4 regions of the Mesorhizobium sp. M0088 genome follow, and region 4 is predicted to be linked to each of the others. Evidence: predicted binding sites of a transcription regulator. Region 4 holds the regulator's gene; each other region holds the start of a gene.

Region 1 (7,967 bases), on a different contig from region 4:
GCGCGGCAAGCCGGTGACCGGGTGGAGTGCGGCGCGTTCGCGCGAGGCCGGCATCGAGACGGTGTTCCAGGACCGGGCGCTGGCCGTGCAGCAGACCATCGTTCGCAACATCTTCATGGGCCGCGAACTGACCGGCTTCATGGGCTTTCTCAGGGTCAACAAGGAGATCGAGGAAGCGAGCCGGCTGATGCGCGAGATCGGCTTCACCTCGAAAGTGTTCACGCCGCAGTCGATCGTCGGCCAGCTTTCGGGCGGCGAACGCCAGGGCGTGGCGATCGCCCGCGCCATCTACAAGCAGGCCGAGCTGATCGTCCTCGACGAGCCGACGACGGCGCTGTCGCTGACCGAAACCGCCAAGGTGTTCCATTTCGTGCGCCAGGTGCGGGCGAGCGGCCGCTCGATCCTGTTCATCGGCCACAACATCCATCATGTCTTCGACATCGCCGATCGCTTCGTCGTGCTGGATCGCGGCAAGGTCGCACTGACGACCGACCGCAGCGAGGTCAAGTCGGCCGAAGATCTCATCAACTTCATGGAAGAGGTCGCGCATCCCGGCGGATTGGCCGGACTGCACGATGCCGGCGACGCGGAGCAGAGAGCACGATGAGCAAGACCATGGAGCCAGATCTGCACGAGCCGTCCGCCGGCATTGCCCGCCCCAGTGCCCAGAAAGAGTGGAAACACCCTTCCGATCACTGGATGCGCGGCTTCATCCTCGACAACCGTGCCGCGCTCGGCACGCTCGCCGTGTTCATCGTCATGATGACGGTGTTCATGATCGCCAACCCGACCGTCTTCACCACCTGGTATCTCTACCGCTCGGTGCTGACCACGCTCCCCGTTGCGCTGTTCGTGGTGGTGCCGCTGGTCTTCGTCGTCACCTGCGGTGAGATCGACCTGTCGTTTCCGGCGACGATGGGTTTTGCCTCATGGGTCTTCGCGCTGGTCGTGCAGGCCGGCTACGATCCGTTCCTCGGCATCGCCGCGGCACTCGTCACCGGCATGCTGCTCGGCTTCCTGGTAGGCTCGCTGGTCGTCTATGGCGGGCTGTCGTCGCTGATCGCCACGCTCGGCATGAATTTCCTGCTGCGCGGCCTGATCCAGATCATCAACGAAGGCAAGTCGATGGCGCTGACCAGCCTCAGCGACAGCTGGGCCTACACGATCTTCTCAAGCCAGCTCCTCGGCATTCCGGTGCAGATATTCTGGGCCATCGGCTTCGTCGTGCTGTCGGCGATGCTCTACAACCGCCATCGCTTCGGCGCGCAGGTGAGGGTGGTGGGCGACAACCCCGACAGCGCCCAGCAGATGGGCATCGACGTCAAGCGCGTGCGGGTGAAAGTGTTCGTCTTCGTCGGCATCGGAGCGGCGCTCGCCGGCACCTTCTCGGTGATGATCAACTTCACCTGGTGGCCGACGGCCGGCGACGGCTATCTCCTCCCGGTGCTGGCCTCGGTATTCGTCGGCGGCACGCCGACCTGGGGCGGCATCGGCACCGTGGTCGGTGGAGCGATCGGCGCCGTCACCGTGTCCTTCATCCAGACCGGCGTCGTCGCGGCAGGCCTGAGCGGCTTCTACGTGCAGTTCTTCAACGGCCTGATCATCATCCTGTCGCTGCTGGGGCATAAGTGGAACCAGGCAAGGTATCGGTGAGGGTTTCGTTGGCGGATCGCATGCCTTGACGATTGGCGCCGGCGCTCATCGTTTTCGTCATCCACGGGCGAAGCAAGGAGCGTAGCGACGCAGCGCAGACCCGAGGATCCATGCCGCGACTTCAACGCGTCACTACGGTGCAGAATTCTGCTCCGCTGCACTCCACGGCCAAGGTCACGGCATGGATCCTCGGGTCTCCGCGACGTCGCTTCGCTCCTGCTCCGCCCGTGGATGACGAAGGTGGGAGCTGTCCGCGGGAAAACGCCATCTTCACACCGCCGCGACGAACCCGTCCAGCACGCGTTTTTGGCCGGCCTTGTCGAAGTCGATGGTCAGCTTGTTGCCCTCGATGGCTGATATGTTGCCGTTGCCGAATTTCTGGTGGAAGACGCGGTCGCCGACGTTGAAGGGCGATGGCTTGTCGGCGACGGATTTGGCGACCAGTTCGCCGTCGATGGTGCGGCCCTTGACCGAGGTGCGGCCGGCGCCGTAGCCGCTGTCCGTCTCGCCATAACCGATGCGCTCGACCTGGTGGCCGGAGCGCGAGCCCCAATTGCGGTCGGTCGCCTCGGTGCGGTTGGCCTGCGCGCGCTGCCAGCCCGGCGTTGCATAGGTGTTTGAGAAGGCGCCGGATTTTTCGCTCTCGGCGCCGACATTGTCGAAGCGCGAGGCGCCATAGGGGTTTTGCCGTCCCGCGCCCTGGCCGCCGCGACCGGAGGCAAAAGAACCGCCGCCATAGGAATTGCCGTAGCCGCCATAGGAGTTACCGGTTTCGGCGACCTCGACATGAGCTTCCGGCAATTCTTCGAGGAAACGCGACGGGATGGTCGACTGCCACAGGCCATGGATGCGGCGGTTGGAGACGAACCACAGATGCAGGTTCTTCTTGGCGCGGGTCAGGCCGACATAGGCGAGGCGGCGCTCTTCCTCCAGCCCGGAGCGGCCGCCTTCATCCAGCGCACGCTGGTGCGGGAACAGGCCTTCCTCCCAGCCGGGCAGGAAGACGGTCTCGAATTCGAGGCCCTTGGCCGAATGCAGCGTCATGATCGAGACGGCGTCGAGCCCGGCATTCTGCTCGGCGTCCATGACGAGTGCGACATGCTCAAGGAAGGAGCGCAGCGATTCGTACTCCTCCATCGAACGGATCAGCTCTTTCAAATTCTCCAGCCGGCCGGGGGCTTCGACCGAGCGGTCGTTTTTCCACATGTCGGTGTAGCCGCTCTCTTCCAAGATGGTCTCGGCGAGCTCGGTGTGCGGCGTGGTTTCCAGCGCCTTTTGCCAGCGCTCGAAATTGGCGGCCACTTCGCGCAAGGCCGCGCGCGGCTTCGGCTTCAACTCGTCGCTTTCGGCCAGCTTGGCGGCGGCCTCCAGCATCGGGATGCGCAGCGCACGCGCGGTGTCGTGGATCTGGCGGATGGTGGCTTCGCCCAGGCCGCGCTTGGGCACATTGACGATGCGCTCGAAAGCGAGGTCGTCGGCGCCTTGGGCGACGACGCGGAAGAAGGCCAACGCATCGCGGATTTCCATGCGTTCGTAGAAACGCGGGCCGCCGATGACGCGGTAGTTGAGACCGAGCGTGACGAAACGATCCTCGAATTCGCGCATCTGGAAGGACGCGCGGACCAGGATCGCCATGTCGTTGAGATTGTGCTTTTGCCGCTGGTAGGTCTCGATGGTCTCGCCGACGGCGCGCGCTTCTTCCTCGGAATCCCAGGCGGCGTGGACATGCACCTTGCCGTCTTCGGGATCGTTGCGGTCGGTGAACAGCGTCTTGCCGAAGCGGCCCTCATTGTGGGCGATGAGGTGGGAGGCAGCACCAAGGATGTGCGCAGTCGAGCGGTAGTTGCGCTCCAGCCGGATGATGGTGGCGCCGGGAAAATCCTTGTCGAAGCGCAGGATGTTGTCGATCTCGGCACCGCGCCAGCCATAGATCGACTGATCGTCGTCGCCGACGCAGCAGATGTTTACGGTGGCGCGGGTGTCAGTCGAAGAGCGCCCGATCTCCCCCCTAGAGGGGGAGATGTCGCCGGAGGCGACAGAGGGGGGCGCTGTCCCTCCAGCCTGTCGGCGCGAGGCGCCCCCCTCTGTCCTGCCGGACATCTCCCCCTCAAGGGGGGAGATCGGCTTGCCTTGCGGCCTTTGCGCCAGGAGGCGCAGCCACATATACTGGGCGGTGTTGGTGTCCTGGTACTCGTCGACGAGGATGTATTTGAAGCGCTTGTGGTATTCCTTGAGCACGTCCGGATTGGCGCGGAAGATGCGGATCGGGTGGCACAGCAGGTCGCCGAAATCGCAGGCGTTCAGCGTCTTCAGCCGCTCCTGATAGGCCTTGTAGAGTTCGCGGCCCTTGCCGTTGGCGAAGGCGCGGGCGTCGCCCTCGGCGATGTCGGACGGGCCTTGCCCCTTGTTCTTCCAGCCGTCGATCATCTGGGCGAACTGCTTGGCCGGCCAGCGCTTGTCGTCCAGACCTTCGGCCTGGATCAGCTGCTTGATCAGCCGCACGACGTCGTCGGTGTCGAGGATGGTGAAGTCGGAGCGCAAACCGGCGAGTTCGGCATGTCTGCGAAGCAGCTTCACGCCAATCGAGTGGAAGGTGCCGAGCCATGGCATGCCCTCGACATTGCCTTCGCCGATCAGCACGCCAATGCGGATCTTCATCTCGCGCGCGGCTTTGTTGGTGAAGGTCACCGCGAGGATCTGCGACGGGAACGCCTTGCCGGTGGCGAGGATGTGAGCGATGCGGGTGGTGAGCACGCGGGTCTTGCCGGTGCCGGCTCCGGCCAGCACCAGAACCGGGCCTTCGGTGGTTTCCACCGCTAGCCGCTGCTCCGGGTTGAGGCCCTTCAGGTAGTCGGGTGCGTTGTTGTGTCCGCTGCGGGCAGCCATGGCGCGCGCGGCGATGCCCGACGGGGCCGGGGGCCGCGCGTTGGGTTCGTCGAAAAAGGGCATGTCTTCGGAAAAGCCGGACATTGCCCCGAATGTAGTGATTCGGTGGGGAAAGACCAGAACTGTCTACGTTTTGTTCCGCTAAAGTGCCCGATTGCTGCCCACGCTCCCAGTGCGGTCGATGTTATCCCAATTGCGATGGACCATTACCGCCTGCGCTTGAGGCCCATGCTTGACAGGCGGGACCGTCGGGAGAAAGTTGTGCTTCGGGCAGCGACGCAATGCCGGGTTGCCATGGCAGCGCCGCGAAGTGCAACAGTCGAAGGAGTATCATCTTGGCTGTCACCATCACCTCCCTCATTCTTTTCCTCATCGGCCTGGCACTCGGCGGCGGCGGCATCCGCCTGGCGATGCTGGGCGGCAGCTGGTACTATGTCGTTGCCGGCCTTGCCTTCCTGATCGCCGCCTGGCTGCTTTACCGGCGCAGGTCGACTGCTTTGTGGCTCTACGCGGTGATCGTGCTCGGCACGTTGGCCTGGGCGGTCTGGGAAACCGGCTTCGACTGGTGGGAACTCGGGCCTCGCGGCGGCATCATCGTGCTTCTCGCTTTTTGGCTGCTGACGCCGTGGGCGAGGCGGGGTCTCGTCGGCCCTGACGGGCGCGCGCCGCTGATCCTTGCCGTGCTGGCATCATTAGCCGTCGCCGGTTATTCGATGACTTCGGATCCGAAGGATATTGCCGGCGAACTCGGCACCGACAAGGTGGTCGCCAACGCCAATCTCGGCAATGATGTGCCGGCCGGCGAATGGCACTATTACGGCCGCACGCAGTTCGGCCAGCGCTATTCGCCGCTCGACCAGATCACACCGGACAATGTCGCCAAGCTGCAGCCTGCCTGGACCTACCAGACCGGCGATGTGAAGGGTCCCGACGATGTCGGCGAGACCACCTACCAGGTGACGCCGCTTAAAATCGGCGACACGCTCTACATCTGCACGCCGCATAATTTCGCCATCGCCATCGATGCCGCGAGCGGCAAGGAGAAATGGCGCTTCGATCCCAAGGTCAAGCTCGACAAGGACCGCCAGCACCAGACCTGCCGCGGCGTGGCCTATTACGCCGATGCCGCCGGCGCCGCCGGGCAGCCCTGTGCGACCCGTGTCTATCTGCCGACCTCGGATGCGCGGCTGATCGCGCTCGATGCCGCCAACGGGCAGATCTGCCCGGCTTTCGCCGAGGGCGGCACGCTGAACCTTCTGACCAACATGCCCTATCCGAAGTCGGGCTATTATTACTCGACCTCGGCCCCGCTGATCTCAGGCGGCAAGATCATCGTCGGCGGCGCGGTCAACGACAATTATTCGACGCAGGAGCCGTCCGGCGTCATCCGCGCCTACGACGCTGCCACCGGCGCGCTGGTGTGGAACTGGGATTCCGGCAATCCGGACCAGACGACGCCGCTGCCGGCCGGCCAGACCTATACCGCCAACTCGCCCAACATGTGGTCGACGCCGAGCGCCGACGAGAAGCTCGGCCTGCTCTACGTGCCGCTCGGCAACCAGACGCCGGACCAGCTCGGCGCCGGGCGCAGCGCCAATGTCGAGAAGTTCTCGTCGTCGATCACCGCGCTCGACCTCAACACCGGGCAGGTGCGCTGGGTGCGGCAGACCGTGCACCACGATCTCTGGGACATGGACGTGCCGGCGCAGCCGAGCCTGATCGACATCACCAAACCCGACGGCACGGTGGTGCCGGCGCTGGTCGGGCCGACCAAGCAGGGCGACCTCTATGTGCTCGACCGCCGCACCGGCGAGCCGGTCATTGCGGTCAACGAAGTGCCGGCGCCCGGCGGCGCGATAGAAGGTGACCACACATCGCCAACGCAGCCGGTCTCCGATCTCACCTTCATGCCGAAGCCGCTCACCGGCGCCGACATGTGGGGCCTAACCATGTTCGACCAGTTGGCCTGCCGGATCGAATTCCAGGGCCTGCGCTATGAGGGTCGCTATACGCCGCCTTCCGTCCAGGGCTCGCTGATCTACCCCGGCAACTTCGGCACCTTCAACTGGGGTGGCGTCGCCGTCGACCCGGTCCGGCAGGTGCTGTTCGGCATGCCGACCTATCTGGCGTTCAAGTCGGAGCTCATTCCGCGCGATCAGGTGCCGCCACCGGACGAAGGGCGCGGCAGCGAGCAGGGGCTGAACCGCAACGAGGGCGCGCCCTATGCGGTGGTGATGGGACCGTTCCTGTCGCCGCTCGGCATTCCTTGCCAGGCGCCGCCCTGGGGCTATGTCGCCGGCGCCGATCTCAGGACCGGCAAGATCGCCTACATGCATCGCAACGGCACTGTCTACGATATGACGCCGCTGCCGCTGCCGCTGAAGGTCGGGGTGCCGGGCATTGGCGGGCCGATGATCACCGCTGGCGGCGTCGCCTTCCTGGGGGCGGCGGTCGACGACTATCTGCGCGCCTACGACCTGACATCGGGCAAGCAGCTGTGGCAGGCGCGGCTGCCGGCCGGCGGGCAATCGACGCCGATGACCTATACGGTGGCCGACGGCCGCCAGTTCGTGGTCATCGTCGCCGGCGGCCACGGTTCGGTCGGCACCAAGCCCGGGGACTATGTGATCGCCTACGCGCTGCCGAAGTAGGGGCGCAGGGGGCGCGATCTCTCAGAGGTCGCGCCGCCCATCATCTGTGCCGGTATCTTTTCCCCGTATATTGACGGGGAAAAGTGCCCGACTGGGCGATGAGGGGCGGCAAATCTTCCGATCGGCCCGATTGTCGATCAGCCAATCCCCAGATGGCCTTTCAGGCTGGGCACCGAGCCGAGCACCTTGTTGGTCAGGTCGGGGCCGGCGGCGGCTTCGGCCTGCTGGATCAGCGTCGCGCCGGCCTTCTGGACCTGCGCCATGTCGAGCCCGGATGCCTTGAGCGCGGCGACGCCGTTGATCAGCGCGCCGGCCTTCTCGCCGAGAACGCCGCCAAGCGCGCCCTGCAACGACGACAGAAAACCGCCACCGCCGGCCGGAGCGGCAGCCATGACGTCATATTGATGGGCGAGGTCGTCGGCGCCGGGGATCCTGGCGAAGAACGCCGAGGCGCTTGTGCCTTCCGCCTCGTGTTCGAGCACCGAGAAGATGGTGCCGACGACTTTCTCCGTCGTCGCCTGGTCGAGGCCCGCCTTCTGCGAAACGGTGTTGACGATGTCCTGGACGTTCATGGCGTCACTCAGCCCTGGGTTTTCGTGTTGCGGTTCCGCTCAGTGCGGACCCTGATCAACGATCGTCTGCCTGCGTTCAGAACCATCGAGCACAGGGCCAAAGCGGCGGTCGCCGAAAGGACGAGCGCGCTGGCGAGGATCGGGGAAGGCATGGTCATGGTCATCGCTTCCTTCTGGGTCTGACGTGTGGGCACACGGCCAGGAT
Region 2 (7,967 bases), on a different contig from region 4:
CCCACCCCAGGGCCGGCGCCCACACCGCCTGGGTGCCGTCGCCGACGGCGGCGACGCTGCATGCCACGCACTATCACAAGGTCGATGTCCACGCCGTGCAGGCGGCGCTGAAGAACCGGCCGAAGGCCAGGCTCGACGACATCCTGTCGGTGCCGGTCGCGGTGCGGCCGAACTGGTCGCCCGAGGACATCCAGAAGGAACTCGACAACAACGCGCAGGGCATTCTTGGCTATGTCGTGCGCTGGATCGACCAAGGCGTCGGCTGCTCGAAAGTGCCTGACATCAACGATGTCGGCCTGATGGAAGACCGCGCCACGCTGCGTATTTCCTCACAGCACATCGCCAATTGGCTGCACCACGGCGTGTGCAGCGAGGACCAGGTGATGGCGACGATGAAGCGCATGGCTGACATCGTCGACCGCCAGAACGAGGGCGACCCGCTTTACCAGCCGATGGCGGCTGACTTTGACAAGTCGATAGCCTTCCTCGCCGCCTGCGACCTGGTCTTCAAGGGCCGCGTCCAGCCCAACGGTTACACCGAGCCGGTGCTGCACGCGCGGCGGCTGGAACTGAAGGCGCAGCAGGGCTGAGCAGGCACAAGCGGCCGGCGGCCTGGCTTCCTCCGGAGGTGAGGCGTCAGGGAGCTGTATGGTCCAGGAGCCGGATGGTGGGATCGCGACGGTGTTCGGAGTTGACCCGATCGACGCCTTCCACCGTAATCGCGATCGTCCCGTTTTCCACTCTTGCTATCCAGCCCTTCGCTTTCAGATACCAGAGATGAAACTCGAGATGCTCTCGCGGACAATCTGACAGGCGTTCGAGCTCCACATCCCCGATACCGGGATTGCTGACGTCGTGCCGGCGCTTCGCGTAAAGCAGCGACAGCAGCCTGGCCTGGATCACGACATCCCGCTCGATGCCTTTGGTGTTGCTGGCTTCCTCGGTCAATTCACGGCGAAGGCCGGCATGGTCCCTGTACGCGATGTCGTATTGAGCGCGTTTGACCGGGTCCTTGAGGGTGTTGTGGGCTTCCACGATTTCACTGAAACGGGCTTCATCGCCGGTTTCGCGATTGTCTGGATGATAGCGCATCGCAAAATAGCGAAATATGCGCTCCAGCGTCTCCGAATTGGCGTTCGGGCTAACTTCCAAAACTTCGTAATAGTCGATGAACATAGCGGGCTCCCCGACCACAACCATATTCGCATTGTCTAAATAAGGAATGTCCAATGCGGAGACCAAGACCTTGGTCCGACGCCGCCAAGCGGACAATCAGGTCCGCGCCGATGATCGATTCCGCAGCGGCAGGATTGTGGCGTGATCGCGGAATGCAATGTGGCGAGGCCGGCTTGTCGGCGGACCTACGCCGCCTGCGCCATCCGCTCCGAGCTCATGCGGTAGGAGATCGCTTCGGCCAGATGGATGCGGCCGACGGTTTCGCTGGCGTCGAGATCGGCGAGCGTCCGCGCCACCTTCAGCACCCGGTGATAGGCCCGCGCTGAAAAGGCGAGCTTTTCGCTGGCGTCCTTGAGCAGCGACAGGCCGGCGGCGTCCGGCATAGCGATCTCTTCGATGACCGATGGCGCGCAATGCGCGTTGGTGGTGGCGCGGGTGGCGCCGAGCCGCTCGAAGCGCTCGCGCTGGATGGTGCGGGCGCGTGCCACGCGCAGCGCCACATCGGCACTTTTCTCCGCCCGGTCGGGCCGGATCAGGTCGCTGGCCGAGACCGCCGGCACTTCGATCCTGAGATCGATGCGGTCGAGCAGCGGACCCGAAATGCGCGCTTGATAGTCGGTACGGCAACGCTCGCCGCGCAGGCAGCGATAGCCCGGCTCGCCGGCCATGCCGCAGCGGCACGGGTTCATCGCCGCCACCAGCTGGATGCGCGCCGGATAGGTGACGCGATGGTTCGCCCGCGCGATCATGCAGTCGCCGGTCTCCAACGGCTGGCGCAGCGCATCGAGCGTCTGCGGCGTGAACTCGGGAAACTCGTCGAGGAACAGCACGCCGTGATGGGCCAGCGACACCTCGCCCGGCCGCGCGCGGATGCCGCCGCCGACCATCGCCGCCATCGAGGCCGAGTGGTGCGGCGCGCGGAACGGCCGCCGGTCGGTCAATTTGCCTTCGCCGAGTTCCCCCGCCACCGAGGCGATCATCGAGACTTCGAGCAATTCCTTCGGCGCCAGCGGCGGCAAGATCGACGGCAGCCGCTGCGCCAGCATCGATTTGCCCGAGCCCGGCGGCCCGATCATCAAGAGATTATGCCCGCCGGCCGCCGCCACCTCCAGCGCCCGCTTGGCGGTCTCCTGGCCCTTGATGTCGGCGAGGTCGGGCAAATCCAGCGCGGCGGCATGAATGCCGGCCTCGGGGCGCGACAGCACCTGCGTGCCGCGAAAATGATTGGCGATGGCAATCAGGCTGCGCGGCGCCAGAATGTCGAAATCCTTTCCAGCCCAGGCCGCCTCCGGTCCGCAGGCGAACGGGCAGATCAGGCCCTTGCCCTCGGCATTGGCGGCGATCGCCGCCGGCAAGGCGCCGGCGACCGCGGCAATCGTGCCGTCGAGCGACAATTCTCCAAGCACGACATAGCCGGCCAGCATGTCGCCCGGAATGGCGCCAAGGGCAGCCATCAGGCCAAGCGCGATCGGCAGGTCGTAGTGGCTGCCTTCCTTCGGCAGGTCGGCCGGCGCCAGATTGACCGTGACTTTCTTCGACGGCATCGACAGGCCGGAAGCATGCAGTGCGGCCTGCACCCGCTCGCGGCTTTCGGCCACCGCCTTGTCGCCCAGGCCGACGATGTGCATGTTGACCTTGCCGGGCGCGATCATCACCTGCACGTCGACCGGCACGGCCTCGATGCCCTGGAAAGCGACCGTGCGAACCCGCGCCACCATCGTGCAACCCCAATTCAGGCTGGCCCCAGCCCCTGCGATCAGGCCAGGAATGGCCCCGTAGGGCAGACAATCACACTTCAACGGTCAAATCAAGAACATTACGGGAACAGTTGAGCGCGTGGGTTGCAGCGGAATCGAGCGCGGTTGCAAAAACGGAACATGGTTAAGACAAAATGAAAACGGCTTACCCGCGCTTGCCCTCGACCGCATCCCAGAACAGGCTGGCGATGTCGGCGCCGCCGAAGCGTTTGACCTCGCGCACGCCGGTCGGCGAGGTCACGTTGATCTCGGTCATGTAGTCGCCGATGACGTCGATGCCGACCAGGATGAAGCCGCGCTCCTTCAGCGCTGGACCGATGCGGGCGCAGATCTCGCGTTCGCGCTCTGTCAATTCGGTCTTTTCGGCACGGCCGCCGACATGCATGTTGGAGCGGGAATCGTGTTCGGCCGGCACCCGGTTGATGGCGCCGACCGGCTCGCCGTCGATCAGGATGATGCGCTTGTCGCCCTTGCGCACGTCCTTGAGATAGCGCTGCACGATATAGGGTTCGCGGAACAACTGGCCGAACATTTCGAGCAGCGAGGCCAGGTTGCGGTCGGCCTCGAGCAGATGGAAGATGCCGGCGCCGCCATTGCCGTAGAGCGGCTTGACGATGATGTCGCCGAATTCCTTGCGGAAGGCGGCGACCTCCAGCGGATCCTTGGTGATCAGCGTGTCCGGCATCAGGTCGGCAAATTCGGTGACGAAGATCTTTTCCGGGCTGTTGCGCACCCAGGCCGGGTCGTTGACCACGAGCGTTTTCGGATGGATGCGCTCCAAAATGTGCGTGGTGGTGATGTAGTTCATGTCGAAGGGCGGATCCTGGCGCAGCAGGACCACATCCATCTCCGACAGGTCGGTGCGCACCTTCTCGCCCAGCGAATAGTGGCTGCCCTTCTCGTCGCGCACCTGCATTTCCTCGATGCGGGCAAACACCTTGCCGTCGCGCAACGACAGCCGATCCGGCGTGTAGTGGAACAGCTCATGGCCGCGCCGCTGCGCTTCCAGCGACAGCGCGAACGAGGTGTCGCCGGCGATCGACACGGTGGAGATGTGGTCCATCTGGACGGCGATTTTCAGCTTCATGGCGGGTCTCCGGCGGCTCGGATGGACGACTGTCTTGCCTGTACAGGCTCACTGCCCGTCTGCCAATCGCGACATTCCTGGGATTGGCATCCGACACCCGAATGCGCTGCTTTCATCGATCCTTCGAAACAGTCGCGGTTGCCCGTGGAAAATCGATTTCGCGATACGTTTCCTAAAGGGTTTGCTGCCAGTCTGAAAATAAATTCCGACGTCACAAACAGGGACACCGATGCAAACTTCGTTTGGCACCGGTCAGGCAAACAGGGAGAGCACGGATCTGGCATTCACAGATCCGTTGACCGGGCTTGGCAACCATCGCCGCTTCTTCGACAAGGTCGATCGCCTGATCGCCGACCGGGCCGACGATCCCGCGCCCTTTACCGTCGGCATTCTCGACCTCGACGGCTTCAAGCCGATCAACGATCTGTTCGGCCACAAGGCCGGCGACGACATCCTGATCCAGGTCGCGATGCGGCTACGCGCCTCGATGGACGGCCATTCCACGGTCTGCCGCATCGGTGCCGACGAATTCGCCTTTCTCTATCCCCTGGTGTTCAGCGAGGATGCAGCGGCCGAAAAGTCCCGCATGCTGATCGAGATCCTGTCGGCGCCCTATGATGTCGGCGAACGCACCGCCAGGCTTTCGGCCTCGGTCGGCTGCTCGCTGTTCTATTCGGGCGACGAGACCACGGAAATCCTCATCAACAAGGCCGAGACGGCGCTCTACCACGCCAAGCGTTCCGGCCGTGGCCGCGTCGTCGTCTACACCCGTGAGATGGAAGAGGCGGCCAAGCGCGTCACCCGCATCGAACAGGCGCTGCGCCGTGCTGTCTCGGCCGGCGAGGTGGAGCCGCATTTCCAGCCCATTGTCGATCTCGCCACGCGCCGCACCATCGGCTTCGAGACGCTGGCGCGCTGGACCGATCGCGACCTCGGCTCGGTGCCGCCGACCGTCTTCATTCCCATCGCCGAGGAGCGTGGCATCATCGGCCCGCTGTCGCAGCTGGTGCTGCGCAAGGCGACGGAGGCCGCCCGAAGCTGGCCGAAGGACCTGTTCCTGTCCTTCAACCTGTCGCCCTCGCAGCTCGTCGACCAGAACACCGGCCTGCACATACTGGCGATCCTCGACCGCACCGGCTTCGATCCGCGCCGGCTGGAGATCGAGATCACCGAGACCGGCCTGATGAACGACCCGGCCTCGGCCGCGCAGATCGTCGAGGATCTGCGCCGCGTCGGCATCCGCGTCTCGCTCGACGATTTCGGCACCGGCCAGTCTTCGCTCGGCCGTCTGCGGGAATTCCATTTCGACAAGCTCAAGATCGATCGCGCCTTCGTCTCCTCCATTCTCGACGACCGTCCCTCGGAGCACATCATCCGCGCCATCCTCGCAATGTGCGAGGGGCTCGGCATGGACGTCGTCGCCGAAGGCATCGAGCAGGAAGCGCAGGCTGATCGCCTGGTCCAGTTCGGCTGCGCCGGCGGACAGGGCTATCTGTTCGGCAAGCCGGTCGATGCCGACGCCACGCTTGGCTATCTCCGCGATTCCTTTCGCGGCGCCCTGCGCGCCAAGGCGATCTGACCGGCGATTCCCCGTAGTCCGTAATCCCGACGGTGCCGCCATGCGCATCCGGTGCGGCGCATTGTCGTTTTGTCTGACATAAGCCCTGAAATTCGACGGTTCGCCCTTGCCCGCGCGCCTTGCGTGGCTAGGATGCGCGCCGGTCACGCTACAGCGCCGCGCGTCCTTTTGGACGCGCAAAGGACGCTGTAGCAATTTACATTTTGCGCATGATCCCTTTCCGAAAATCGATCCGATTTTCGGGGTCATGCGCTGGGAGACAGGAACGATGATGCCATCGGCGCATTTTGCCGACCTCGAAGGAACCTCGGTGCTGATCACCGGCGGCGGTTCCGGAATAGGTGCTGCACTGACCGAGGGCTTTGTGCGCCAAGGCGCCAATGTCGCCTTCATCGACATCGCCGACGGCCCAAGCACGGCTCTTGCCGACCGCATCGAGAAAGAATTCGGCCGCCGGCCTCTCTATCTCAAGACCGATTTGCGCGACGTCGAGGCCCTGCGGGCGTCCGCCGCGAAGGCCGCCGAGGCGCATGGCGATGTCACCGTGCTGGTCAACAATGCCGCCTGGGACGAACGCCACGCCGTCGAGGACGTGACGGTCGAGTTCTGGGACAACAACCAAGCGATCAATCTGCGGCCGCATTTCTTCACCGCGCAAGCGGTGGCGCCGGGCATGAAGCGGGCGGGCGGCGGCTCGATCATCAACTTCACCTCGACATCCTATCTCATCAACCACCCCGACATACCGTCCTACACGGCGGCCAAGGCCGGTATCCTCGGTCTGACCAAGGGGCTGGCCGGCAAGCTCGGTGTCGACGGCATCCGCGTCAACGCCATTGCGCCTGGCTGGGTGATCACCGAGCGGCAGAAGGAGCTCTGGGTGACCGAACAGGGGCTTGCCGCCCATGTTGCCAAGCAGTGCATCAAGCAGGTGATGCAGCCGGACGACATCGTCGGCACCGTGCTGTTCCTCGCTTCGGACGCCTCGCGCATGCTGACAGCGCAGATGCTGGTCGTCGATGGAGGTTTCCTGTGAGCCCAGCCGGCAACGCACCGGCGGTCGCCGCCGTCGACTGGGGCACGACCCGCATGCGGGTCTGGCTGATCGACGGGCAAGGCAAGGTGCTTGCCGAACGCCGTGGCGACGATGGCCTGATCACGGCGCAGCAGAAGGGCTTTTCGACCATCCTCGAAGGGCATCTGGCAGCCTTGGGAGCGCCGCAAGCGTTGCCCGTCATCATCTGCGGCATGGCCGGATCTCGCCAGGGCTGGCTGGAAGCGCCCTATGTCACGGTGCCGGCGCCGCTTAGCGCCATCCTTGCTGGTGCTGCCAGCGTGCCCGGCCAGAGCCGCGACATCCGCATCGTTCCGGGCCTTGCCCAGCGGCTGGCCGATGCGCCCGACGTCATGCGCGGCGAAGAAACGCAGCTTGCCGGCGCCGGCCTGCAGGCCAAGGGGCGCCAGCTGGCCTGCATGCCCGGCACCCATTCGAAATGGGTGCTGGTCGAGGACGGTACTGTCACCGGCTTCGGCACCTGGCCGACCGGCGAGCTGTTTTCGGTGCTTGCCGCGCATTCGATTCTGCGCCATTCGCTCGGCGAACATCCCAAGCCCGTCACATCGGACAATCCGTTCTTCCGCCGCTGGTGCGAAACCGCATTGGGCGAAGGCGGCGATGTCACCTCGCGGCTGTTTTCCATCCGCGCCGCCGGCCTGCTGCAGGATTTGAAAGCCGACGATGCCGCCGCCTGCCTGTCCGGCCTTCTGATCGGCGGCGAGATCGCCTCCGCCAGCCGCCGGCATGGCGCCGGCGCCGAACCCGTGGTGCTGGTCGCCTCCGGCGCGCTGGGAACGCTGTACAGCGAGGCACTTGGCCTTGCCGGCCTCGAGGTTCGGGCCGTCGATGCCGATGAGGCGGTGCGTGCCGGTCTCGTCGAGGCGGCGCGTGAGAACGGCATGATCGCCAGAACCGGAGTTACTCGATGAGCCAGACCGCACCGTTTCCAAAACTCAAGCGCGGCCTGGTTGCCATCCTTCGCGGGCTCAAGCCCACCGAGGCGATGGCCATGGGCCAGGCGCTGTTCGACGCCGGCATCGAGGCGATCGAAGTGCCGCTGAACTCACCGCAACCGTTCTCGTCGATCGCCCGCATCGTCCAAGTGCTGCCGAAAACGGCGCTGGTCGGCGCCGGCACGGTGCTGACCCCGACCGATGTCGATGGCTTGCACCAGGCCGGAGGGCGGCTGCTGGTCAGCCCCAACATCGATGCCGAGGTGATGGCGCGCGCCATGCATTACGGCATGGTGACGATGCCCGGCGTGTTCACGCCGACCGAAGCCTTCCTGGCAATCAAGCTCGGCGCCTCGGC
Region 3 (7,967 bases), on a different contig from region 4:
CCATTGCCGCCACGGGCGCGACGCTGTGCGGCATCACCGTATCCTACATGGACCTCTACGGCCGCTCGCCGCTGGCCGCCACCATCAGCGCCATCGCAAGGCTGCCGATCCTGATCCCGGGCGTCATCGTCGGCATATCGCTGCTGATCCTCATCAACCTCATTGGTCTGGGGCCATCGCGCATTGCCATCGTTCTCGGCCACATATTGGTCGCGCTGCCGACGACCGTGGTGATCATGCGCAGCCGCTTCGCCGCCATCCCGAAAACCATTCGCGAGGCGGCGCTCGATCTCGGCGCCTCCGACTGGACGACGTTCCGGCGGGTCATGCTGCCGCTCAGCCTGCCGGCCATCATTTCGGCCTTCATGCTGGCCTTCCTGATCTCCTTCGACGAATTCATCGTTGTCTTCTTCCTCGCCGGCACCGAGCCGACGCTGCCGCTCTACATCTGGAGCCAGCTGCGTTTTCCAAAGTCGCTGCCGACGGTGATGGCGCTGGGCACGTCGATCCTGGCTGTGTCCTTCGTCATCGCTGCAGCAGCTGAAATCCTACGCCATCGCGGCCTGTCCGCCACGGCGCCAAAGCCCGCGGATCCATCACAACCAAAACAAACCAAGAGAGGAGAACTGCAATGGCATTCGACCTGAAATCGATCTCTGCAAAGACTGTTTGCGCTGGATTGACGGCGTTCGCGCTGGCGCTGTCGTCGACCGTCGCTTTCGCCGGCGACAAGCTGCAATATTTCACCTGGTCGGGCTACGAACTGCCCGATTTCAACAAGAGCTTCCTCGCCGCGCATCCCGATGGCGTCGAGGCCTCCATCTTCGGTGACGACGACGATGCCTTCACCAAGGTCAAGGCCGGCTTCCGCCCCGACATCGCGCATCCCTGCTATGACAAGGTGGCGCGCTGGAACAAGGAAGGCCTGCTGCAGCCGATCGACACCAAGCGCATCAAGAACTGGGATTCGATCTTCCCGGTGTTCAAGAACCTGCCCGACCTGCAGGCCGGCGACGGCAAGGTCTGGATGGTGCCATGGGACTGGGGCAACACCTCGATCCTCTACCGCACCGATCTGGTGAAGAACCCGGAAGCGAGCTGGAACCTTCTGTGGGACAAGCAGTATGCCGGCCGCATGGCGACGATCGACGCCGTGCACGACACGCCGGTCGTTGCCGCACTGCTGGCCGGCGTCGATCCGTTCGACATGACACCGGAGCAAATGGACAAGGTGGCCGAGAAGCTGCGCGAGCAGCGCCCGCTGCTCTCCAACTACACCACCGACATGACCTCCGTCGAACAGGCGTTGGCCAGCGGCCAATTGGTCGCCGCCATGACCTGGAACGCGTCGGCCACGTCGCTGAAGAAGCAGGGCGTGCCGGTCGAGTTCATGAAGCCGAAGGAGGGCATGCTGACCTGGGCCTGCGGCTTCGTCATGCTCAAGGACGCCAAGAATGTCGACCTCGCCTATGACTTCATCAACAGCCGGCTGGATGCCGACTCCGGCAAATACCTGATCCAGGCCTATGGTTACGGCAGCTCGCTGAGCTCCGCCTTCGCCACCGTGCCGAAGGCGGAATTGGAGAAATTGCAGCTGCCATCCGATCCCGAGGTGTTGCTGAAGACCACCATCTTCACCGGGCCGATGAAACAGAATGACGACCTCGCCAAGATGTTTGAAAAGGTCAAGGCAGGCGGGTGAGTTTCAGTTGTATTGGACGACTATTGTTGAAGTTTGCGCCGCCCCTCACCTGCCTGCCGGCATCCTCTCCCCGTATAGTGACGGGGAGAGGGACGCTCTCATCGCCGGTTTCGCCAGTCGCTGACGTCCCAAGAAGGGCACCGAGGTTGCGGCCAGCCACTTCTCCCCGTCACTATACGGGGAGAAGTGCCCGGCAGGGCGATGAGGGGCAGCACTGACGCCCGATAGCTATCCAACCCTGAAGCCGGCCTTGGTCGCCACCGGCCCTAAGCACTGCAATAAGGACTAACAAATGGACATGCTGGACGAACCGGCTGAGAAGCCGAAGGACGATGCCGATGTGCGGGTCGGCCGGCGCGTGCGGGCGCTGCGGCTGGAGCGCAATCTGTCGCTGGCCGATCTTGCGGCAAAAGCTGGTGTGTCGATCGGGGCGCTCAGCCAGATCGAGCGCGGCATGTCCTCGCTGCGCGTCAAGGTGATCTGGCCGCTCGCCGCCGCCCTCGACATCGAGCCGTCGGCGCTGATCGCCGACGGCAACGATGCGGCCAACGATCTCTATTGCGTGCGCGCCGACAAGCGGCGGCAGATCCCGGTGAAGTCGGAAGGCATTGCCAAGGCGCTGCTGTCACCCCCGGGCGCGACGCTGACCGGCATGCTGGTGACGGTGGAAGCCAGCGGCGGCACGGCCGAGGCCTATGCCCATGCCGGCCATGAATTCGGCTTCGTGCTGGCCGGCGAGGTCGAACTGGTGGTGGATTCGACAAATTACGTGCTGAAGGCCGGCGACAGTTTTGCGTTCAAGAGCACGCTTTTGCATGCCTTCCGCAATCCGGGCGCCGAGCGTTGCCAGATCCTCTGGGTCAACACCACGAAGCCGTCCGAGGTTCGCGATGGCGCCTGATCCACTTGTGCGGCTGCAGGCGGTCTCGAAGATTTTTCCTGGCGGCATCGTCGGGCTCGACGCCGTCGACCTCGACATTATCAGCGGCGAGTTTGTTACGCTGCTCGGGCCGTCGGGTTGCGGCAAGACCACCAGCCTGCGCGTCATCGCCGGTTTCGAAAGCCCGTCGAGCGGCAAGGTGTTGCTCGATGGTCGCGATATCACGGCCCTTCGGCCGTTCGACCGGCCGGTCAACACCGTGTTCCAGGACTATGCGCTGTTCCCGCACATGAATGTCGCCGAAAATGTCGGCTTCGGTCTGTCGCTGCGCAAACTGTCTGGATCTGAGCAGGCAAAGCGCACCGGCGAAGCCCTCGACATGGTCGGTCTCGCCGACAAGCTTGGCGCCCGCGTCTCCGAACTGTCGGGCGGCCAGCGCCAGCGCGTCGCGCTGGCGCGTGCCATCGTCTGCGAACCACGCGTGCTGCTGCTCGACGAGCCGCTGTCGGCGCTCGATGCGCATCTGCGCGAACAGATGCAGGTTGAACTGAAGCGGCTGCAGTCGCGGCTCGGCACCACCTTCGTCATGGTCACCCACGACCAGACCGAAGCGCTGTCGATTTCCGACCGCATCGTCGTCATGAACAAGGGCCGCATCGAGCAGATCGCGCCGCCGGCCACCCTTTACGACCGGCCCGCCACGAAGTTTGTGGCGAGCTTCATCGGCACCATGAATCTCCTGCAATCGCGCTTCGTCGGCCGAGACGGCGATCGCCTGCGCTTCGCCGCCGGCGCCCTGCCGCTGGAGGCTATTTCTGAAACTAGCGAGGCACCTGCCGAGGGCGCCACCCGCACCATCGGCGTGCGTCCGGAGGATTTGCTGGCGATGACCGAGGCCGCGCCCGGCACCGCACCGGCGCGCGTCAACAGCGTCGTCTTTCACGGTCGCACGCTGCGCCTTCATGCCGAACTCGGGCAGGGCGCGCCTGTTGTCATCGATGCGCCGCGCCAGGCCGAGGGTTCCCAATTCAGCGTCGGAGACGTGGCGCATATCAGCCTGCGCCGTGGTGCCAACTGCCCGGTGCTACCAAGCTAATTTTGTCGACGTTAAATAACCGGAGCACACGCCGCGCGGTGGCTACAAGCCGTCGGTCAACGGCCGGGGGTATGTCGACTGGTCGATCCACGATTTTCGGGAGGTCAGGGCATCATCGGCTACGGATCGTAGGGTTCGGCCCCTGCTCGAAAATGCTTGCTCCGCCGTTAAGCTTGCGGGCGCTGATGCGGAAACCATTAGCGCCGGTTTTGTTTTCACTTGATTCGTTCCCTTTTTGTTCTAAACTTCTCGGCTTGATACAATCTGCCGGACGAGATCGGTTGTGAGTGGGCAATTTTCATACGGAACCGCGAAGAACGGTCAGACCTTTTTCCGATTTGAAGGACAGAGCCCGATCCGGGAGCCGCATCTGTTTTACGGATTTCTCGTTGAAGACCCGGTCAATGCCATGCTGCGGCGCAGGGCTGAGCACTACAATCAGGAACTGAGATTGCGGGGATGGCTGACGCCAACCGATCAAATGCACATATCCCTGATCGGCCTTGGCGACGGCAAACAGAAGCGTGTGGTGGAGATCGCCCGCCATGTCGGCTTGCTGATGCAAGCCACACCATTCGATGTTTGCTTCGACCGCCTGTCGGCTTTCGGCGGCGGGGCGCTGGTGCTTCGCAGCAGCGACCATTCGCCGACCTTGCAAGCCTTCTGGCGCAAGCTCTCTGCCGTGATTGACGACAGCCCGCTAAAGCCATTCATCACGACCTCGCTGGAGCCACATGTCACGCTGCTTCGCGACAGGAGGGGCGTTCCGAAAGTGCGGGAACGGATCGTTGAGCCGATATCCTGGACAGTGCGGAGTTTTTCGCTGATCCGCAGCCACCAGGGTGAATACAAATGTCCGGCGACCTGGCGATTGACCGGTCAGGACGATTCCCTAGCCGGCATATGAGAAATCGTGGCCACACAGCGGCTATACCAATCGTCCTGACACGGCTTGTCAGCTGTAGTGCCGGCAACGGTGGCGGGCCGGTAAGCGCTTCCCTATTTGCAGTGCGTCTGAACAGGAGGAACACAAATGACCATCGCGGAAATTGCCAAGGATTTCACCGAACTGCTCAAGCAGGGCGATAACAAAGCTGCTGCCGAGAAGTACAACGCCGATGATATCGTCAGTCTCGAAGCCATGGCGGGGCCGATGGCCATCTCCCATGGCAAGGAGGCTCTCAAGCAGAAGGGCCAGTGGTGGCAGGAGAACAATGAAGTGCATGGAGGGTCGGTCGAGGGTCCCTATGTCAACGGTGACCAGTTCGCGGTGCGCTTCAAGTTCGACATCACGCCCAAGGCCACCGGCGAGCGCGTCACCATGGATGAAGTTGGCCTCTACACGGTCAAGAACGGCAAGATCACCGAAGAGCGCTTCTATTATTGAGGCGGAAATGCCACCGGGAGACTGCTCTCTTCGCTCCCGGGTTGAAAACAAGCATGACGGCCAAGACAACGTCCTGGCCGTCATGTGGGAAGATCAGATCGTCTTCACATACTGCGCAAGCTGGTCGGCCACCGTGCCCCAGCCGTCGAAGAAGCCCATCTCTTCATGGTTGTTGCGGGTCGCCTCGTCGCGATGGATGGCGGTGGCGGTGTAGCGCGTGCCCTTGCCGTCCGGCTGCAAGGAGATAACAGCGGTGATGAAGGGTTCCCCTGACGGCCGGTAACCCGGCAACAATGCATCCGTCCACACCAGCCGCTCGTTCGGCACGATTTCGAGATAGCAGCATTGGCGGTCGTTGACCTCCTTGCCGTCTGGCGACTGCATGCGCGTGCGGAACAGCCCGCCCGGCCTGAGGTCGATCTCGCAGTCGGTGATCATCCAAGGCTTCGGCGTGAACCATTGCTTGACATGCTCCGGCGTCGTCCAAACGCGCCACAGCAATTCGCGCGGCGCGTCGATGGCGCGCTCCAGCACGAGGTCCAGTCTGGGATCCGGCTTGAGGGGATAGTTCATTTTTCTGTCTCCTTGAGGGTCATCACATAGGCGTCGAACTGGTCGAGGCGACGCTCCCAAAGCGTGCGCTGTTCGGCCAGCCAGTTTTCGGCAAGCTTCAGCGGCTCGGGCGCCAGTTGATAGGTCCTGACCCGGCCGGTCTTTTGCGAGCGCACCAGCCCGCAACCTTCGAGGATTTTGAGATGTTCGATGAAGGAGGGCAGGGCCATGTCGAACGGTTGGGCAAGCTCGCTGACCGAGGCAGGGCTGCGGTTCAGCCGCTCCACCACGCGTCGCCGCGTCGGATCGGACAGTGCGCGAAAGATGCCGTCGATCGGCGGAGGGCTCGGAGTTGGGGTCTGAAGGCTTGTCATTGGTTGGTCCTGAGGCGCTGTCAAAATACTTAGGGAAATTCCTTAGTGTTGGCAAGGGCAAAACCGAAGGCATGCCGGGGAGCGCTGGCAAAGCGCGCAGAGCGTCCTTAATCTGCGGTCAGATTCGAAATCGGAAGGTCACTGTTTTGACGATCACCATGTACGGCATCACCACCTGCGACACGGTCAGGAAGGCGCGCCTCTGGCTGGAAGGCCATGACGTGGCCTACAGGTTTCACGATTTCAGGGCAGAGGGACTGGATGCGAAGCGGATGGATGGCTGGGCGGGCAAGGTCGGCTGGGAAAAGCTGCTCAACAGGGGTAGCACCACGTTTCGCGAGCTGCCGGACAACGACAAGCAGAGCCTCGACGAAAAGAAGGCCAAGGCGCTGATGCTGGCCAAGCCGACCGTGATCAAGCGACCGGTGCTGGAGGTTGGGGATCGGATTCTGGTGGGGTTCAAGGCTGATGTTTATGAGGCGGTGGTGAAGTAGGGCAGCGCATACACCTCACTTCGTCATCCTATGGCGAAGCAAGGAGCGGAGCGACGCAGCGCAGACCATAGGATCCATGCCGTGATCTATCCGTGTTGCAACGGTGCAGATTCTGCTCCGCTGCGCCTTTCGACTGAGGTCGCGGCATGGATCCTCGGGTCAAGCCCGAGGATGACGAAGGTCTGGCTAACGATGGCTAATTGTGAGCGCTTGCGCTGAGATACCCCGCCAGCGCCACCGCATTGTTATGCGCTTCATCATGCGCGCCATAGAGCAGCGTCACCTTGCCGTGGCTGATCAAGCCTCGCAATTCACTCACCGCCTCGCCGTTCCCGTCCAGCTCAGCACGATACCGCTCCTGAAACTCCGGCCAGCGCGCCGGCGCATGGCCGAACCACTTTCGCAGGTCGTCGCTCGGTGCGATGTCCTTCAACCACAGCGTCAGCGCAGCGTCTTCCTTGCTGACACCGCGCGGCCAGATGCGGTCGACCAGAACCCGCTGCCCGTCATCGGGGGAGGGTGGCTCGTAGATACGCTTGACCGCCAGGTCGAAGGCCATCGCACCCTCCGTACGGTCAAGCCCATTCGCCCTTGCGCATGACGGGCACGCGGGCGCCGTCCTTGTGGACACCATCGATGTCGATCTTGTCCGAACCGATCATCCAGTCGATGTGGATGAAGCTCTTGTTGCCGCCGCGCGCCGCGATCTCGTCCTGGCTGAGCGAGGCGCCGTCGACGAAGCACTTCGAATAGCACTGGCCGAGCGCGATATGGCAGGCGGCGTTCTCGTCGAACAGCGTGTTGAAGAACAACAGCCCGCTTGCCGAGATCGGCGAGGAATGCGGCACCAGCGCCACTTCGCCGAGGCGGCGCGCGCCCTCATCTGTATCGAGCACCTTCTTCAGCACATCCTCGCCCTTCGATGCCTTGGCCTCGACGATCCTGCCTTCTTCGAAACGCACCGAAATGTCGTCGATCAGCGTGCCCTGGTAGGACAGCGGCTTGGTCGAGGAGACATGACCCTCGACCCGCCTTGCATGCGGCGTGGTGAAGACCTCCTCGGTCGGGATGTTGGGGTTGCAGGTGATGCCGTTCTTGGCGGTCGAGGCGCCGCCCATCCATTCATGGCCGTCCGCCAGTCCAACCGTCAGGTCGGTGCCGGGTCCGGTAAAGTGCAACGCATGGAAATTATGGCCGTTGAGCCATTCGGTGCGGCTGCGCAGCGCCGCGTTGTGCGCTTTCCAATTGCCGATCGGGTCCTCAACATCGACCCGCGAGGCGGCGAAGATGGCGTCGGCGAGTTTCACCACCGCAACATCCTCGGCATCGCCGGGAAAAACCTGCCTGGCCCAGGCGAGGTCCGGATAGGCGACGATGTTCCAGTTGATGTCGAAGCCGGTGATCTTTTCCAGCGCCGGCTGGTAGGCCATCGAATTCGCCTTGTTGGCGCGCGCCACTTTCGCCGGATCTTGTGCGGAGAGC
Region 4 (7,967 bases):
CGGCCCTGCGCCGAGAGTGCGTCACGAAACGCTTGCGCAGGCTCCACCCACGCGGCCGGCCATCGGTCGCTGCCGGCGATATTCGCACCGTTGGCATAGGCATCATCCCAATCGACGATGTGACGTTCGAACATCTGCGCCCTTCCCCAAAAACGGCATCGCTGTTCCGCTAGCAATGGCCACCGCCACGCCATGCGTCAATGCTCTAGGGCAAAAACATTTTAGGCTTGAAACAAATTTCGACTGGTGCGATCCTGCCCGCACGAACAGCCGACAATGGGAGGTCTGCTGTGCTGCCCGAACCTGCAGATGTTCACCCTTTCTGGGCGCATCTCAGCAGGTGCGATGGGCAGTACGAAGCCTCCTCAGAGCAGGACCTTAGCATCCACGACATCCGGCCAAGGCGCCTCGCGCACTGGCCGTCCAGCAAACAGGAGAGCGGCGACATGCTTGGGCCTTCAGCGCATATCGACACGTTCACGCGCGATCACCTGCCGCCGCCGGAGCAATGGCCTGAAATCCTGCTCGACGGCTTCGACTATCCCGAACGCCTCAACGCCGGTGTCGAACTGACCGACAGGCTGGTCGAGAAAGGCCTGGGCGACCACACCGCGCTGATCGGCAATGGCCGCCGCCGCACCTACAAGGAACTGTCCGACTGGACGAACAGGCTGGCCCACGCGCTGGTCGAGAATTATGGGGTCGAGCCCGGCAACCGGGTGCTGATCCGTTCGGCCAACAACCCCGCCATGGTCGCCTGCTGGCTGGCCGCCACCAAGGTTGGCGCCGTGGTCGTCAACACCATGCCGATGCTGCGCGCCGGCGAACTCGCCAAGATCGTCGACAAAGCGGAAATCACCGTCGCGCTCTGCGACACCAGGCTGATGGACGAGATGACCGCCTGCGCCAAGGACAGCGCATTCCTCAAGCAGGTCATCGGTTTCGACGGCACCGCCAACCATGATGCTGAACTCGATCGTGCCGCTCTCGACAAGCCGGTGACGTTCACCGCAGTCGACACCGGCCGCGACGATGTTGCCCTGCTCGGCTTCACCTCGGGCACAACAGGCGTTCCGAAGGCGACGATGCATTTCCACCGCGACCTGCTGATCATCGCCGACGCCTACGCCCGCGAAATCCTGGAGGTGACGCCGGACGACATCTTCGTCGGCTCGCCGCCGCTGGCCTTCACCTTCGGCCTTGGCGGACTCGCCATCTTCCCGCTGCGCTTCGGTGCGGCGGCGACGCTGCTGGAGCAGGCGACGCCACCCAACATGATCCACATCATCGAGACCTACAAAGCGACGATCTCTTTCACCGCGCCGACTGCCTACCGCGCCATGCTGAAGGCCATGGATGAAGGAGCGGACCTGTCATCGCTGCGCGTCGCCGTTTCGGCCGGCGAAACCTTGCCTGCTCCCGTTTTCGAAGAGTGGACACAAAAGACCGGAAAGCCGATCCTCGACGGCATCGGAGCCACCGAGATGCTGCACATCTTCATCTCCAACCGTTTTGACGACATGAAGCCCGCGTCGACCGGAAAGCCGGTGGGCGGCTACGAGGCGCGCGTCGTCGATGACGAGATGCGCGAGGTGCCACGCGGCGCGACCGGCAGGCTTGCGGTGCGCGGACCGACCGGCTGCCGCTACATGGCCGATGACAGGCAGAAGGAATACGTGCGCGACGGCTGGAACCTCACCGGCGATACCTTCACGCAGGACGAGGACGGCTTCTTCCATTTCGCCGCCCGCTCCGACGACATGATCGTCAGCGCCGGCTACAACATTGCCGGACCCGAGGTCGAGGCCGCACTTCTGTCGCATCCGGATGTCGCCGAATGCGCTGTCATTGGCGCCGAGGACGCCGAACGCGGCCAGATCGTCGAGGCGCATGTCGTGCTAGCGCAGGGCGTCGCGCCCGACGCCCTCACCACCAAGCGCCTGCAGGACCATGTCAAGGCAATGATCGCGCCCTATAAATATCCGCGATCGGTAAAATTCATCGCCGCCCTGCCCAAGACCCAGACCGGCAAGATCCAGCGCTTCCGGCTGCGCACGGAGAAAATCGATTGAGCGAGCCATACGATCCGGCGTCCGAAGGCGCCCAGATGTCGTTCAAGGAGCGCATGTCCTACAGCGACTACCTGCACCTGGAGAAAGTGCTGGAGGCCCAAACGCCGCTGTCATCGGCGCATGACGAGATGCTGTTCATCATCCAGCATCAGACCTCCGAACTCTGGATGAAGCTCGCTCTGCACGAGATCGGCGCCGCGATCCGTTCCATCCGCGCCGACCGGCTCGAGCCGAGCTTCAAGATGCTGTCGCGCGTTGCGCGGATCTTCGAGCAGCTGAACAATGCCTGGGATGTGCTGCGGACGATGACGCCGAGCGAATACACCGAGTTCCGCGACGCGCTCGGCCAGTCCTCGGGTTTCCAGTCCTGGCAGTATCGCGCCATCGAGTTCATGGCCGGCAACCGAAACTTGGCAATGCTCGGGCCGCACAAGCACCGGCCCGACCTGAGCGGAAAGCTGGAAGCGATCCTGACCGAACCATCGCTCTACGACGAAGCGCTGCTGCTGCTTGCGCGCAACGGATTCGACATCGGTGCCGATGCCAGGCGCACGGACTGGCGTGAGACGCGAACCGAGAATGAAGAGGTGCTGGTCGCCTGGCAAACCATTTACCGCGATCCGCAGCGCTACTGGATGTTCTACGAACTGGCAGAGAAGCTGGTCGACTTCGAGGATTATTTCCGCCGCTGGCGCTTCAACCACGTCACCACGGTTGAGCGCATCATCGGTCTGAAACGCGGCACCGGCGGCACGTCGGGTGCTTCGTATCTGAAGAAGATGCTCGAGGTGGTGCTGTTCCCGGAACTGTGGACGGTCCGCACCCGGCTCTGACATCGTCGAAATGAAAACAGCGACGCGCGGCGGCGGAACACCCTTCGCGAACACCGGGGACTGACTGACCATGAGTGGATTTCCTGATCTCGCCGCAGTCGAAGCGATGGATGCCACAGATCCGCTGCGGGCCATGCGCGACCGTTTCATTCTGCCGGAGGGGGTGATCTATCTCGACGGCAATTCACTGGGGGCAGCGTCTCATGCCGTTTTCGGCGAGCTGCAGCAGGCGGCAACCCAGGAATGGGCCCAGGACCTCATCCGAGCCTGGAATACGGCCGGATGGTTCGAGATGCCGATCGAACTCGGCGATCAACTCGGACGCCTGATTGGAGCCGCGGCCGGCCAGACCGTCGTCTGCGACACGACGTCGACCAACATCTACAAGGTGCTGCATGCGGCGCTGGAGATGCGGCCGGGCCGGTCGGTCATCGTCGCCGAGGGTGACAGTTTCCCCACCGACCTGTACATCGCCGAAGGCGTGGCCTCGACACGGGACGGCGTCCTGCTGCGCCTCGCGGGCGTCGACGCGCCCACCATCGAAGAGCTGATCGACGAAAACGTCGCGGTGGTGCTGGTCAACCACGTCAACTACAAATCGGGTGAACTGCGCGACATGGCGGCGCTGACGCGCAAGGCTCATGCGGCCGGAGCGCTGATCGTCTGGGATCTATGCCACACCGCCGGCGCCCTGCCCGTCGAGCTCGATCAGGCAAATGCCGATTTCGCCATCGGCTGCACTTACAAGTACCTCAACGGCGGTCCGGGCGCACCGGCCTTCATCTATGTCGCGCAGCGCCATCACGGCGATATCAGCCAGCCGCTCAGCGGCTGGTGGGGCCATGCGCGGCCCTTTGCCTTCGAACGGGGGTATGTTGCCGGCACCGGTATCCGCCGCTTTCTGTGCGGCACCCAGCCTGTCCTGTCGATGCGGGCGCTCAAAGGCGCGCTTGTCATCTGGAACGACGTCGACATGGCGGCATTGCGAAAAAAGAGCGTCGCGCTGACGGAACTGTTCATCCAGCTCGTCGAAGCAAAGTGCGGCGCCTATGGCCTCACGCTGGAGACCACCCGCGACGCGACCAGGCGCGGCAGCCAGGTGTCGTTCCTTCACGATCACGGCTATCAAATCATGCGGGCGCTGATCGAGCGCGGCGTCATCGGTGATTTTCGCGCGCCATCGACCATCCGTTTCGGCTTCACGCCGCTCTATGTCGGCTACAAGGATGTGTGGCTGGCGGTTGAGGTGCTGGAGGATATTCTGCGCACGGGCGCATGGAAGGACCAGCGTTTCGCCGTCAAGGAAGCCGTTACCTGACGCAACGATCTCCGCGATTTGCCGTCGCCGCCCTCACTGCCCGGCAGATGACGGAGGGCTGAATTCCAGCCACAAATGCCAACAGACGTTGGCGTTTTGGCTCCGTTTCGTTCACGGCAAACGAACGTCCCGAAGATTGATAGCGTCCCTTGTGGAGGTCGATCGGCAGATGATGCCAAGCCTTGGGTCGAGGATGAGCCACAGGTCATTAACCATAATGGTTTCAATGTGAGCAGGCGCATTGCCGTGGTTGGCGCCTGTCGATCGCGACCCGCTGGCAAGCCCAAATAATTTCAGCAGCCTTAACAAATTCATTAAACTTTAAACGGTTGCAGAACACAACTGGAACAGATAGTGTTTGTTCTGGGTTTGTTTTTCGATTCTGGTTTCAGGTAATCTGGGGGCCGCCATGCTGACACGCAAGCAACATGAACTGCTGATGTTCATCCATGAACGCCTGAAGGAGAGCGGCATTCCGCCATCCTTCGACGAGATGAAGGAGGCGCTCGACCTTGCCTCCAAATCCGGGATTCATCGGCTGATCACCGCACTTGAGGAGCGCGGCTTTATTCGCCGGTTGCCCAACCGGGCACGGGCGCTGGAAGTGCTGCGATTGCCGGACTCCATCGCGCCCGGCCTCAACGCGGCAAAGAAGTTTTCGCCAAGCGTCATCCAGGGCAGTCTCGGTCAGGGTGGTGCCCTTGGCCGGCAGATCAAGCCGGCGCCTTCGCGGATGCCCTCGCCCGGCAATGATGACGATGCGGTCTCCGCCGTGTCGATCCCGGTCATGGGCCGTATCGCCGCCGGTGTGCCGATCGATGCCATCCAGCATCAGACGCATTCGATCTCCGTGCCGCCGGACATGATCATGGGCGGCGCCCACTATGCGCTGGAGGTCAAGGGCGACTCGATGATCGAGGCCGGTATCTTCGACGGCGACACCGTCATCATCCGCAATGCCGACACGGCGAACCCCGGCGAGATCATCGTGGCGCTGGTCGATGAAGAGGAAGCGACGCTGAAGCGGTTCCGCCGCAAGGGCGCTTCGATTGCGCTCGAAGCCGCCAATCCGGCCTATGAAACCCGTATTTTCGGCCCAGACAGGGTCAAGGTGCAAGGCAAGCTCGTCGGCCTCATCCGCCGCTACTGAGGCGGCTGCGGGTTGGCCGCTGGCTTCTCGGGTTTCTTGAAGGGTGCCAGCCCCCTCGCCTCACGAGAGTATTTGCGTTGCGTGTGCCAGGGCCGATATGGGCTGTTCACCGCGAAGCTGATTGTCGCCGGCGTGGTCGCCGACTGGCGATCGAAGAAGACGGCGGCACTGCCTTTGCGAGCCAGTTGCCGCTTGGTGATGACGAGAACCAGCGGATTGTGACAGGCGTCATAGGCGGTGGCGTCATTGATGACGATCAGCTCGGCGAAGCCGCAGGCTTTCCAGGTGTCCTTGCGGTCCTCGACATAGGCAATGATCGCACCGGACATATGCCTGGCCACGCAAACGCCTGAGGAGCAATAGAACGGCGATCCCGGCGGTAGCTCAACGGCGTCCGCGACGTCGAATTGCCCATCGCTCTTGTCGAACACCTCTGGCACGACGATGGTTTCTGATGTCAGGGCGCGTTTCCAGTTGTCGACGGTGAATTCGTTCGGCCGTTCCCGGCTGACGGCAAGCTCGCCGCCACCGATCGGCAACGCCACCAGCCGGGCGTCTTCCGAGATCAGCACATCCGGCGTGCGCGTATCCGAGACGGTCAGCAAGCCTGCCAGCGCGAATGGCAGAGCAGCGAGCCGCAGCCAAGTTGTCGCCATCGTCGCGATGACCAGGGCAATTGTCACCAGCAGGACAGATTGCTGCGAAATCAGCCCAACCCCATCGACAGGCGAACGTTCGGAGATCCAACCCGATATGGCGATCATCACCGTCAGACCCTTGCCCATCAGGTAGAGGGCCGGCCAATCCAATCCGAAAGGCATCAGCAGCGCGCTTGCGACAGCCAGGAACATGACGACGGTAACGATCGGCATAACCGCCAGATTGGCGAACAGGCTGAGCGGCGACACACGCTGAAAATGCCAGATGGCAAACAGCGTCGTGGCGCTGCCGGCGATGATGGAGGTCATGGCAAGGCCGGTTGCCGCGAGCACGAACTTTCGCGTCAGGAAACCGGGCATGGATCGCTTTGGGGGCGGCGGTCTTGCTTTTCCCGCGCGGTGATCGGCCCAGCCGGCATAGGCGCCGACCAGAGCCGCGGTCGCGGCGAACGACATCTGAAAACTCGGGCCGACCACCTCATGCGGCGACACCACGATGACGGCGATCGCCGAGATCGCCAGATTGCGCATGGTGAGTGCTGCTCGATCGAACAGCACGGCAATCAGCATCACCGCCAGCATGATGAAGCTGCGCTCGGCGGCAACGACGACTCCAGAGATGATGAGATAGGCCGCGATCGAGAACAGTGCGGCGACGGCGGCATACTTCTTGACCGGGCGACGCGCGGAAAAGTCGGGAAACAAGGCGAAGGCGCCGCGCAGCAAGCCCATGATGGTGCCTGCGACCAGCGCCATGTGCAGTCCCGAAATCGAGATGATGTGGTAGATGCCGGTACGTCGCATCGCCTCATTGATGTCATCGGGAATGCCGGCGCGCACGCCGACGATCAGCGCCGCGGCGATCTCGCCTTCGGCGCCGCCGACGCTCGCCCTGATATGGTCGGCGATGGCCTCGCGGGCATTTTCCACGCTAGAGGAAATTCGGGCCGGCAGCGGCATGTCGCCATCATCGCTGACGACAAGCTTGGGGTTGCCGAGAAAGAACCCGCTGCCGCCGATGCCGGCAAAATAGCTGTCGAAGGAGAAATCATAGCTGTCCGGCCGCACCGGCCCGGTCGGCGGCAAAAGCTTGGCATATCCAGTGATGAGGGAGCCTGCGGTCACGTCAGCCGGGATCTTGCGTGCCGAAAGCCGCACCCGTTCCGGCGCATAGCGCAGTTTCGGTCTTGCGGTCGATGTCACGTCGATGGTCAGCCGGATGCGGCCAGTTTCCATCCGGTCGAGCGAGACGACGCGGCCGGTCACCTGCGTCGAGATTTCCGAGCCCAACATTTGTGTGCCCGCACGCCACGTCTCGACCTTGGCAGCAAGCAGTCCTAGGGCGCACAAAAGCGCCGCCATGAAACACAGATGGGTCTTTGGCCATGAGCGCGAGACCAGCGCACAGATCCCCGTCAAGATGACAACCGCGACAGGTCTCGCAAAGTCGGGTTCAGCCGTCAGCGAAAAATAGCCGATCGCTCCGATCGCCAGGCAGACCGGCACCAGCAGGAAGGCCACGCCCCGGTCGAGTTCCAGGCTCGCCGCCGTGTTCACGCTGTGGCGCAGGCGAGGCAGTGATGTCAGGCTGATTTGCCGGCGCACGCGAACGATCCTGCCGGTTTCGGCAACAGGAACAGAGGCGGCGACATCCGCTTGCAAGGGCGCCTTGCCGGGATCCGGCACAAGGGGCGATGGCGGCGGTAATGGGGCTGGCCGAGGCGCAAACAGGGACCGTTCGCTGACGCCGATGGCAGCGTCCTCGCCCTGATCCGAGCCCCAGCCTCGTCCAGCCATCGGGTCTGCCCCTTGCGCCCTCGACACCCTATGCTACATGAACGCCGGGCGCGCGAAAGCCCGCGCAACCGCACCCCGCTTCAGATGGTTTCCGAGAGTTCCATGTCCGACAAGGTCGTCACCCGTTTTGCCCCTTCG

The links. The regulator LexA, encoded in region 4, represses DNA repair genes until DNA is damaged. The targets are predictions, from matches to a motif close to TGTTCNNNNTGTGTTCNG.
Region 1: a site for LexA is predicted at 4,663-4,680, ahead of NKJ67_RS31775 (ATP-dependent helicase). Genes of this name have one in related genera too.
Region 2: a site for LexA is predicted at 2,986-3,003, ahead of NKJ67_RS18530 (YifB family Mg chelatase-like AAA ATPase). Genes of this name have one in related genera too.
Region 3: a site for LexA is predicted at 3,904-3,921, ahead of NKJ67_RS05555 (2'-5' RNA ligase family protein). Genes of this name have one in related genera too.

The regions. Positions count from the first base shown of each region.
Region 1 is NZ_JAMYUI010000036.1:373-8,339, forward strand. It holds gene NKJ67_RS31765 (ATP-binding cassette domain-containing protein) at 1-607, shown strand, start outside; gene NKJ67_RS31770 (ABC transporter permease) at 604-1,653, shown strand; gene NKJ67_RS31775 (ATP-dependent helicase) at 1,924-4,623, opposite strand; gene NKJ67_RS31780 (glucose/quinate/shikimate family membrane-bound PQQ-dependent dehydrogenase) at 4,875-7,190, shown strand; gene NKJ67_RS31785 (hypothetical protein) at 7,328-7,762, opposite strand; gene NKJ67_RS31790 (hypothetical protein) at 7,771-7,926, opposite strand.
Region 2 is NZ_JAMYUI010000014.1:163,941-171,907, forward strand. It holds gene NKJ67_RS18520 (malate synthase G) at 1-590, shown strand, start outside; gene NKJ67_RS18525 (J domain-containing protein) at 637-1,176, opposite strand; gene NKJ67_RS18530 (YifB family Mg chelatase-like AAA ATPase) at 1,362-2,894, opposite strand; gene gshB (glutathione synthase) at 3,079-4,020, opposite strand; gene NKJ67_RS18540 (putative bifunctional diguanylate cyclase/phosphodiesterase) at 4,250-5,599, shown strand; gene NKJ67_RS18545 (SDR family NAD(P)-dependent oxidoreductase) at 5,868-6,635, shown strand; gene NKJ67_RS18550 (2-dehydro-3-deoxygalactonokinase) at 6,632-7,585, shown strand; gene NKJ67_RS18555 (2-dehydro-3-deoxy-6-phosphogalactonate aldolase) at 7,582-7,967, shown strand, end outside.
Region 3 is NZ_JAMYUI010000003.1:250,045-258,011, reverse strand. It holds gene NKJ67_RS05575 (ABC transporter permease) at 1-647, shown strand, start outside; gene NKJ67_RS05570 (ABC transporter substrate-binding protein) at 632-1,702, shown strand; gene NKJ67_RS05565 (cupin domain-containing protein) at 1,995-2,603, shown strand; gene NKJ67_RS05560 (ABC transporter ATP-binding protein) at 2,593-3,678, shown strand; gene NKJ67_RS05555 (2'-5' RNA ligase family protein) at 4,088-4,585, shown strand; gene NKJ67_RS05550 (SnoaL-like domain-containing protein) at 4,712-5,065, shown strand; gene NKJ67_RS05545 (SRPBCC family protein) at 5,159-5,638, opposite strand; gene NKJ67_RS05540 (ArsR/SmtB family transcription factor) at 5,635-5,991, opposite strand; gene NKJ67_RS05535 (ArsC family reductase) at 6,138-6,485, shown strand; gene NKJ67_RS05530 (DUF488 domain-containing protein) at 6,682-7,044, opposite strand; gene NKJ67_RS05525 (aminopeptidase) at 7,061-7,967, opposite strand, start outside.
Region 4 is NZ_JAMYUI010000024.1:14,467-22,433, reverse strand. It holds gene NKJ67_RS25790 (hormone-sensitive lipase) at 1-134, opposite strand, end outside; gene NKJ67_RS25785 (AMP-binding protein) at 447-2,072, shown strand; gene kynA (tryptophan 2,3-dioxygenase) at 2,069-2,905, shown strand; gene kynU (kynureninase) at 2,976-4,223, shown strand; gene lexA (transcriptional repressor LexA) at 4,633-5,373, shown strand; gene NKJ67_RS25765 (ComEC/Rec2 family competence protein) at 5,367-7,829, opposite strand; gene gltX (glutamate--tRNA ligase) at 7,932-7,967, shown strand, end outside.